Regions from separate parts of the Streptomyces sp. NPDC058683 genome, predicted to be linked through region 3. Evidence: predicted binding sites of a transcription regulator. Region 3 holds the regulator's gene; each other region holds the start of a gene.

The links. Region 3 encodes HspR, which represses chaperone genes until heat shock. Its sites were predicted from a motif close to TTGAGNNNNNNNNNCTCAA; they were not measured.
Region 1: a site for HspR is predicted at 1,710-1,728, ahead of lon (endopeptidase La). Genes of this name have one in related genera too.
Region 2: a site for HspR is predicted at 1,276-1,294, ahead of dnaK (molecular chaperone DnaK). Genes of this name have one in related genera too.

What each region holds. Positions count from the first base shown of each region.
Region 1 is NZ_JBHXSK010000065.1:53,235-56,508, reverse strand. Features, by position in the region: gene ACFWXC_RS45995 (spermidine synthase) at 1-195, opposite strand, end outside; gene ACFWXC_RS45990 (rhomboid-like protein) at 453-1,274, shown strand; gene ACFWXC_RS45985 (hypothetical protein) at 1,284-1,580, opposite strand; gene lon (endopeptidase La) at 1,751-3,274, shown strand, end outside.
Region 2 is NZ_JBHXSK010000001.1:345,354-348,627, forward strand. Features, by position in the region: gene ACFWXC_RS01680 (hypothetical protein) at 1-710, shown strand, start outside; gene ACFWXC_RS01685 (OsmC family peroxiredoxin) at 780-1,205, shown strand; gene dnaK (molecular chaperone DnaK) at 1,342-3,189, shown strand.
Region 3 is NZ_JBHXSK010000007.1:143,851-147,124, forward strand. Features, by position in the region: gene dnaJ (molecular chaperone DnaJ) at 1-1,118, shown strand, start outside; gene ACFWXC_RS09835 (heat shock protein transcriptional repressor HspR) at 1,124-1,570, shown strand; gene ACFWXC_RS09840 (PA14 domain-containing protein) at 1,625-3,274, opposite strand, start outside.

The sequences.
Region 1 (3,274 bases), on a different contig from region 3:
GGCGGCGTCCACGAGCAGCCGCTCCGAGCGCCCGTCGGAGGTGTCCATCAGGAAGCAGCCGTTGGCGATGATCTGCAGCAGCCCGCCGTGCCGGCGCAGGACCACCTCGCCGTACGGCCCCTCGCGCCGGTCCAGGACCGTGGGAGGGCTGTTGGCCAGGGAAGTCACGCCGGTCATGTCCGCGATGTTGGCCATGCAGGCCATCCTGCCCCAACAGGGCTTTGCGGCCACGCGAATTACCGGTGTCGGACGGTCGCACGGGTGTCACTCGTTCGAGGGGCCGCCCGGCGCTTCGCGGCCGCCGGTGGCTTCAGGCGGCTCATATGGTTCCTCCCGACCCCTCGTAGTTCTTCGGAAAATCCTGTGAATCGCTCCCCGCGTGGCCTCGGTCATAGACAGCGACTCGAGGGACGGCGAAGGCTGGTGAGGTGAAACGGAAGGAGCGCCTCACCGTGGAACGGACCGTTGGGGCTGCGTCGACGCCCACAGCAGAGCCCCTTCCGGCGACTTCGCCGGGGCCGCTCCCCGGCGTGGAGGTCGCCGTTCTGCTGGACGGTGTGCCCCGGCAGCGCGGCTCGGGCACGGTTCGCGCTCCGAAGGTCCTCCGCCCCGCCCTCCGGGTGCGTCCCTGGCGGCTGCTGCCCACCCCCGGCGGCGCTCCCGTCACCTTCACCTACACGGCGATCCTGGCCCTGACGTCGCTCTTCGCCGGCTACGCCGGCCCCGGCCTCCTGCACACCGTCTACCAGGACTCCAGCACCGACGTCGCCCACCTCCTGCGCACACCGGTCTTCGTCCTGCTGGCCAGCGCGCTGTGGGTCGCCGGCGGTGTCCTCTCCCCGTACGCCCTCGCCTTCGTGCTCGTCCTGACCGCGCTGGAACGGCGGATAGGGGGCGCTCGCGCGATCCTCGTCTTCCTGGCGGGCCATGTGCTGGCCACCCTCGCCACCGAGGTCCCGGTCGGCCTCGCGGTCCTGGTCGGCCACCTCCCCGACAGCTCCCTGCACCGCCTCGACTACGGCATCAGCTTCGGCGTGGCCGCCAGCGTCGGCGCGCTCTCCGGCCTTCTCACCCCCTGGCTGCGCTGGCCCCTGCTCGCCCTGGTCGGCTACAGCCTCCTCACGGACCTCGTCGCCTTCGAGGACCCGATGACCAACTGGGGCCACCTGATCTCGCTGGGCATCGGGACGGCACTCTGGCCGGTGGTACGACGCTGGTACCGGGAGCAGGCCCGGGCGGCGGGCACGACCGGTACGCCCACGACCGCTCTGTGACGCAGGGGCTCAGGCCCGGCGCCGACCAGGACGGCGGGCACGCCCACCCGGGATGGCAAGACCCGGCCGTGCCGAGGTGACCGGCTGGTGCCGTTCCCCGGCCTTGAGGACCGTTCGCGAGGTCACCGGGCCCCCACCAGTCCGGTTCACGGCGAGTCGGGTCACGAAGCCGCGGTGCCGGCCCATGACCCGGAGGACGGGACCGTCGTGCTCGTAGGTGATCCCGGGCGCGGGGACGGGCTGGACGGCGCGCATCCGGGCGTCGTAGGCGGCGAGCAGGGTCGCCGCGAGGTCTGTGTCGGTCACCGGCCGACCGTAGGGGGAATGCGCCCGTGCCGGCCCGCTGTTTCCCCTTCGTAGGCCCCATACCGCCAGGTCACCACCCGATCGCTCAGAGCGAACGCGGCCCGGGGAACATTCCGAGGCTCACGTGCATTGAGTCGGCATAACTCAAGTTCAATGCCGAAGGGGAGATCATGGCTTCGACGTCCGCATCACTCACCCTCCCTGTGCTGCCGCTCGACGGCGAGGTCGTGCTGCCCGGGATGGTGGTCCCGCTGGACCTCAAGGACCCCGATGTACGTGCCGCCGTGGAGGCCGCCCAGGCCGCCGCCCGTACCGAGTCCGGCAAGCCCAGGGTGCTGCTGGTCCCGCGTATCGACGGCACCTACCCGAGTACCGGTGTGCTCGGCACCGTGGAGCAGGTCGGCCGGCTGGCCGACGGTGACCCCGGCGCGCTGATCCGCGGCCGTTACCGCGTCCGCATCGGCGCCGGCACCACCGGCCCGGGTGCCGCCCTGTGGGTGGAGGGCACCCGCATCGAGGAGAACGTCCCGGAACCCGTGCCCGGTCATGTCACCGAACTGGTCAAGGAGTACAAGGCCCTCGCCACCGCCTGGCTGCGCAAGCGCGCCGCCTGGCAGGTCGTGGACCGGGTGCAGGCCATCGACGACGTCTCCGCGCTCGCCGACAACTCCGGTTACTCGCCGTTCCTGACCACCGACCAGAAGATCGAGCTCCTGGAGACCGCCGACCCGGTCGCCCGGCTGAAGCTCGCCACCCAGCAGCTGCGCGACCACCTCGCCGAGCAGGACGTGGCCGAGACCATCGCCAAGGACGTCCAGGAGGGCGTCGACAAGCAGCAGCGCGAGTTCCTGCTCCGCCGCCAGCTCGAAGCCGTCCGCAAGGAACTGCGCGAGCTGAACGGCGAGAAGGACGGTGAGGAGTCCGACGACTACCGCACCCGCGTGGAGGCCGCCGACCTGCCCGAGAAGGTCCGCGAGGCCGCCCTCAAGGAGGTCGACAAGCTGGAGCGGTCCAGCGACCAGTCGCCCGAGGGCTCGTGGATCCGCACCTGGCTGGACACGGTGCTGGAACTGCCGTGGAACGAGCGCACCGAGGACGAGTACGACATCCAGGGCGCCAAGGCGGTCCTGGACGCCGAGCACGCCGGCCTGGAGGACGTGAAGGAGCGGATCACCGAGTACCTGGCGGTGCGCAAGCGCCGCAGCGACCGGGGGCTCGGGGTCATCGGCGGGCGCCGTGGCGGTGCCGTGCTGGCGCTGGTCGGTCCGCCCGGTGTCGGCAAGACCTCGCTCGGTGAGTCCGTCGCCCATGCCATGGGGCGGAAGTTCGTCCGGGTCGCCCTCGGCGGCGTCCGCGACGAGGCCGAGATCCGCGGTCACCGGCGTACGTACGTGGGTGCGCTGCCCGGCCGGATCGTCCGGGCCATCAAGGAGGCCGGTTCGATGAACCCGGTCGTCCTGCTCGACGAGATCGACAAGGTGGGGTCCGACTTCCGGGGCGACCCGGCGGCCGCCCTGCTCGAAGTCCTCGACCCGGCGCAGAACCACACCTTCCGCGACCACTACCTGGAAGTCGAACTCGACCTGTCCGACGTCGTCTTCCTGGCCACCGCCAACGTCATGGAGGCCATCCCGGAGGCCCTGCTCGACCGCATGGAGCTGGTCCGTCTGGACGGCTACACCGAGGACGAGAAG
Region 2 (3,274 bases), on a different contig from region 3:
GCGGCGATGTCCTGGGCGCGCCGCTCGGCCCGCCCGGCGCCTGTGTCGACCTCGACGAGTTCTACCGCCGGGGTCTCGGCCAGGGTCTCGACCTGCACCAGACGCAGGGCCGCGGCTTCCTGCCCGGCGGCCTGGTCGAGGAGATCCGCGCGCTCAGCCATCCGCCGCTGCCCTGGGACGCCCAGCTCGCCCGCTGGTTCGACGAGTTCGTGCCCCGGCCGGAAGCCGTCCGGTCCTACGCCCGGCCCTCCCGCCGGCAGTCGTCCACCCCGGACATCCCGCGCGCGGGCCGCTACTTCCCGCCCGAGGAGGTCGCCCGCTGCACCTTCGGCGTGGTCCTGGACACCTCCGGCTCCATGGACCGCACCCTGCTCGGCAAGGCCCTCGGCGCGATCGCCTCCTACGCCGAGGCCCGTGACGTACCGGCGGCCCGTGTGGTGTTCTGCGACGCCGCGCCGCACGACGCCGGGTACCTGCCGACGACCGAGATCGCCGGGCGGGTCCGGGTGCACGGCCGCGGCGGAACCGTCCTCCAGCCCGGGATCGACCTGTTGCAGCGCGCGGACGACTTCCCGCCGACCGCACCGGTCCTGGTGATCACCGACGGCTGGTGCGACGTCCTGCGGGTGCGGCGCGAGCACGCCTACCTCGTCCCCGACGGCCGTCGCCTGCCGTTCACTCCCCGTGGGCCGGTCTTCCGCGTGCGGTGAGCCCGGATGTGATCGGATGGGAGGCAGCGAAACCGGTTCATTCGCCTTCGTACGCCGAAAGGAACAACCGTGGCCACCACGCGCACCGCACACACCGTTTGGGAAGGCAACCTCCTGGAGGGCAACGGTGTCATCACCTTCGACTCCTCCGGTATCGGCCAGCAGCCGGTCACGTGGGCCTCGCGTTCCCAGGATGCGAACGGCAAGACCAGCCCGGAGGAGCTGATCGCCGGCGCCCACTCCAGCTGCTTCTCCATGGCCCTCTCGCACGCCCTGGCCGGCGCCGGCACCCCGCCCACCAGGCTGGTGACCAACGCCGACGTCAAGTTTCAGCCGGGTGAGGGCATCACCGGGATCCACCTGACCGTCGAGGGCACGGTGCCCGGCCTGGACGAGGCGGGCTTCGCCGCCGCCGCCGAGGACGCCAAGAAGAACTGCCCGGTCAGCCAGGCCCTGGCCGGCACCACCATCACCCTGGACGCGAAGCTCGCCTGACCGTCGTACCCCTTCGGATGCCGCGTCCCCGTGCTGGGGCGCGGCATCGTCGTTCACGGGGCTCCCGGCATTGACAACGGCTCGCTCAAGTTTTGTGCTGGAGTCGGGGAAGTGCCCCGGGCGGAAGGGGACGGACATGACACGTGCGGTCGGGATCGACCTCGGTACGACGAACTCGGTGGTGGCCGTCCTGGAGGGCGGTGAGCCCACCGTCGTCGCCAACGCCGAGGGGGCGCGCACCACCCCGTCGGTGGTGGCCTTCGCGAAGAACGGCGATGTGCTGGTCGGAGAGGTCGCCAAGCGGCAGGCGGTGACCAATGTGGACCGCACCGCGCGCTCGGTGAAGCGGCACATGGGCGACGGTGCCTGGCGGTTCCCGGAGAGCGGGAGCGTCGACGGCACGCGGTACCGGGCCCAGGAGCTGTCGGCGCGGGTGCTGCAGAAGCTGAAGCGGGACGCCGAGGCGTACCTCGGCGAGGACGTCACCGACGCGGTGATCACCGTACCCGCGTATTTCGACGACTCGCAGCGGCAGGCCACCAAGGAGGCCGGGGAGATCGCCGGCCTGAAGGTGCTGCGGATCATCAACGAGCCGACCGCCGCGGCGCTCGCCTACGGCCTCGACCGGGGCGAGGAGCAGACGGTCCTCGTCTTCGACCTCGGGGGCGGAACTTTCGACGTTTCCCTCCTTGAGATCGGCGACGGTGTGATCGAGGTCAAGGCCACCAACGGCGACACGCACCTCGGTGGCGACGACTGGGACCAGCGGGTCGTCGAGCATCTGGTCAAGCGCTTCAAGGGGCAGTACGGCATCGACCTGGGCAACGACAAGATGGCACTGCAACGGCTGCGCGAGGGTGCCGAGAAGGCGAAGATCGAGCTGTCCTCGTCCACGGAGACGTCGGTCAACCTGCCGTACATCACGGCATCCGCCGAGGGCCCGCTGCATCTGGAGGAGAAGCTGACGCGGGCTCAGTTCCAGCAGCTGACCGCGGACTTGCTGGACCGCTGCAAGAAGCCGTTCCATCAGGCCGTCAAGGACGCGGGTGTGGCGCTGTCCGCGATCGACCATGTGATCCTGGTCGGCGGCTCGACCCGGATGCCCGCCGTCACCGACCTGGTCAAGGAACTCACCGGCAAGGACCCGCACAAGGGCGTCAACCCGGACGAGGTGGTGGCGGTCGGCGCCGCCCTCCAGGCAGGCGTGATCCGCGGCGACGTCAAGGACGTCCTGCTCCTGGACGTCACCCCGCTGTCCCTGGGCATCGAGACCAAGGGCGGCATCATGACGAAGCTGATCGAGCGCAACACCACGATCCCGACCCGGCGTTCGGAGATCTTCACGACCGCCGCCGACAACCAACCCTCGGTGGGCATCCAGGTCTACCAGGGCGAACGGGAGATCGCGGCCTACAACAAGAAGCTCGGTGTCTTCGACCTCACCGGCCTGCCGCCGGCACCGCGCGGTGTGCCACAGATCGAGGTCGCCTTCGACATCGACGCGAACGGGATCATGCACGTCTCGGCGAAGGACCTGGCGACCGGGCGTGAGCAGAAGATGACCGTGACCGGCGGCTCCGCCCTTCCCAAGGACGACATCGACCGCATGATGCGGGAGGCCGAGCAGTACGCCGAGGAGGACCGCAAACGCCGCGAGGCCGCCGAGACCCGCAACCAGGCCGAGCAACTCGTCTACCAGACCGAGAAGTTCGTCCGCGACAACGAGGACCGCGTGCCGGCCGACACGAAGACCGACGTGGAATCGGCGATCACCGAGCTCAAGACCCTGCTGGACCGCGACGCGGACACCGCGGAGCTGCGCCAGGGCGTGGAGAAACTGGCGACTGTCAGCCAGCGGATGGGCCAGGCCATGTACGCGTCTGCCTCCGGCGGTTCGGCCGAAGAACAGCGCCCGCCCGAGGCCGACGAAGAGGGAGTGGTGGACGCGGAGATCGTGGACGACGAGAGGGGCGCGGCCGGGTGAGGAACCGCCGGAATCCGTCGTCGTGGCTGATCACCGTCGCGGCGGAGAGAGGGTGAGCGGCGGCAAGAAGGGTGCGTGCGGCAAG
Region 3 (3,274 bases):
CCACCGAGGCCGAGATCAAGAAGGCGTACCGGAAGCTCGCCCGCGAGTTCCACCCGGACGCCAACAAGGGCAACGCCAAGGCCGAGGAGCGCTTCAAGGAGATCTCCGAGGCGAACGACATCCTCGGCGACCCCAAGAAGCGCAAGGAGTACGACGAGGCACGCGCCCTCTTCGGCAACGGCGGCTTCCGCCCCGGGCCGGGCGCGGGCGGCGGCAACTTCAACTTCGACCTGGGCGATCTCTTCGGGGGCAACCCGCAGCAGCAACAGGGCGGGGGCGGTTTCGGCGGCGGTTTCGGCGACGTCCTGGGGGGCTTGTTCAACCGGGGCGGCGGTGCGGGCACCCGCACCCAGCCGCGGCGCGGCCAGGACATCGAGTCCGAGGTCACGCTCAGCTTCACGGAAGCCATCGAGGGCGCCACGGTCCCGCTGCGGATGTCCTCGCAGGCCCCCTGCAAGGCCTGTTCGGGCACCGGCGACAAGAACGGCACCCCGCGCGTGTGCCCGACCTGCGTCGGCACCGGCCAGGTGGCGCGGGGCTCCGGAGGCGGCTTCTCGCTCACCGACCCCTGCCCGGACTGCAAGGGCCGCGGCCTGATCGCGGAGCACCCCTGCCTCGACTGCAAGGGCAGCGGCCGCGCCAAGTCGTCCCGGACCATGCAGGTCCGCATCCCCGCCGGGGTGACCGACGGCCAGCGGATCCGGCTGCGTGGCAAGGGCGCACCGGGCGAGCGCGGCGGTCCGGCGGGCGACCTGTACGTCATGGTCCACGTCGACACCCACCCGGTGTTCGGCCGCAAGGAGGACAACCTCACGGTGACCGTCCCGGTGACCTTCACCGAGGCGGCGCTCGGCGGCGAGGTCAGGGTGCCCACCCTGGGCGGGCCGCCGGTCACCCTGAAGCTGCCCCCGGGCACGCCCAACGGCCGCACCATGCGCGCCCGTGGCAAGGGCGCGGTCCGCAAGGACGGCACCCGTGGCGACCTTCTGGTCACCGTCGAGGTGAGTGTCCCGAAGGACCTGTCGGGGAATGCTCGTGACGCGCTGGAGGCGTATCGCGAGGCGACCGCGGGCGAGGACCCGCGCGCCGAGCTGTTCGAGGCCGCGAAGGGAGCATGACAGAGATGGACGGCCGTCGACGTAACCCGTACGAGCTGACCGAGGAGACCCCGGTCTACGTCATCTCGGTGGCGGCCCAGCTCTCCGGACTGCACCCGCAGACGCTGCGCCAGTACGACCGCCTGGGCCTGGTCTCCCCGGACCGCACGGCCGGGCGGGGCCGCCGTTACTCGGCCCGCGACATCGAACTGCTCCGCCAGGTGCAGGCGTTGTCGCAGGACGAGGGCATCAACCTGGCCGGCATCAAGCGCATCATCGAACTGGAGAACCAGGTCGCCGCGCTTCAGGCCCGCGTGGCCGAGATGGAAGCGGCCCTGGACGGCGCGGCGGCCGCGATGCGGCAGCGCGAAGCGGCGGTGCACGCCTCGTACCGCCGTGACCTGGTCCCGTACCAGGAGGTCCAGCAGACCAGCGCGCTGGTGGTGTGGCGGCCGAAGAAGGCCAAGGACTGAGCACACGGCAAAGGGCCCGGAGGCGGTGAACCTCCGGGCCCTTTCCCATGCCGGTCACGGCTCCAGGATCGCCCAGTCCGCACCGGGCGCCGACTCCGTGCCGTCGGCGTACAGCGCGGTCACCCAGTAGTAGTGGGTGGTGCCGGCGCCGGCCGTGGTGTCGTCGTAGGAGCGGTCCGTGGTGGCCGCCAGCTTCTCGTACGTCCGCGTGGCCGGGTCCCAGCGGTAGACCAGGTAGCCGGTCGCCGCGTCGGCCGCGTTCCACGCCAGGTGGACGCCCGGGGCGGTCACGTCCGCCGTCAGGGTGAGCGGGGAGCCCTCCGGGGTCGCCACCGACGGGGTCAGGTCCAGCTCGTCGACGGCGACGGCGCTCACCGGCCCCAGCCACCGGCTGGAGTTGCCCGCCGTGTCGATCGCGTCCACCCAGTAGCAGGCGTGATTGCCGTCCGGCAGCCGTACGTCCCGGAAGTGGGAGGTGCCCGCCGGCAGCCACGCCCACTCCGAGCCGGAGCAGACCTGCTCGTCGCCCTCCTCGCCGAGCACCACGCCCCGGTTGACCACGTACCGCTTCAGGTCGGGCTCGGTGTTGTCGTCCCAGTCCAGCTCGATGCCGTACTCCGTGGCCGTCGCCGTCAGCCCGGTCACCTGGGCGGGCGGCTTGTCCGAGACCAGCGTGGTGACGGTCGCGGTGTCGGAGAGCGGGGAGACCTGGGGCCACTGCACGTTCTGCACCGCGTAGTGGTAGGTCGTGCCCTCCTCGGCCGTGAAGTCGTCGCAGCTGTACCGGCGGGACCCGTCGGAGAGGGTGGTGTAGCTGGTCGTACAGGTCACCCACCGCGCCGTCGAGGTGTCCACGGGCAGCGTGGTCGAGCGGTAGACGCGGAACTCGTCGTACGGGGCGTCCTCCTGCTTCATCGTCCACTGGAGGGTCGCGCTGCCGATGCCCGCGGTCGCCGTGAGCCCGCGGGGTGCGGCCAGCGGGCGGGTCACCGCCTGGAGGTCGGTGAACGCCGACATGTGGCCCGAGCCGTCCACGGACGCGATCCGGTACTTGGCGATCTCGCCCCGTGCGAGCGAGTCGTCGGTGAGGCTCACGGTGTACTTGAGGTCCCAGGACTTGGTGACGACGCCGTAGAAGTCGGTCCGCTCCACCCGGTACTTCACCGCCGCGTGCACCCCCGACCAGCTCAGTTCGGCGCCCGTGTCGGTGGCGGACGCGGCGAACCGGTCCGGCGGCTTCAGCACGGTGCTGGCGACCAGGGCGTCGGCGGTGCCGGTCGACTCGTTGCCCGCCTTGTCGTAGGCGCGGATCTCGTAGTAGTAGAGGGCGCCGGTCGCGGGCGGGGCGTCGGTCAGGGACGTCGCCGTGGTCGTTCCCACCTTCGTCCAGCTGGTGCTGCCCCGCAGACGCCGGTAGACCCGGTAGCCGGCGAGGTCCATCTCCTGGTTCCTCGTCCAGCTCAGCTTCGTCGTGTTGGCGCTGCTGTCGTAGGACACCAGCGGATCCAGCGGGGTGAGGGGCCTGACCTTGTCGACGGTGGCCGAAGTCCTCGCAGTGTAGGCGAACTTGACCTTGGCGGCGCCGGTCCAGTTGACGTAGTCGATCCGCAGGGTGTGCTTGCCCTTGGGGATCGTCACGTTGACGGTCTTGCTCACCGTCTTGGACGTGTTCTTCCACAGGTCGAGCTTGCGGCTGCCGTCGAC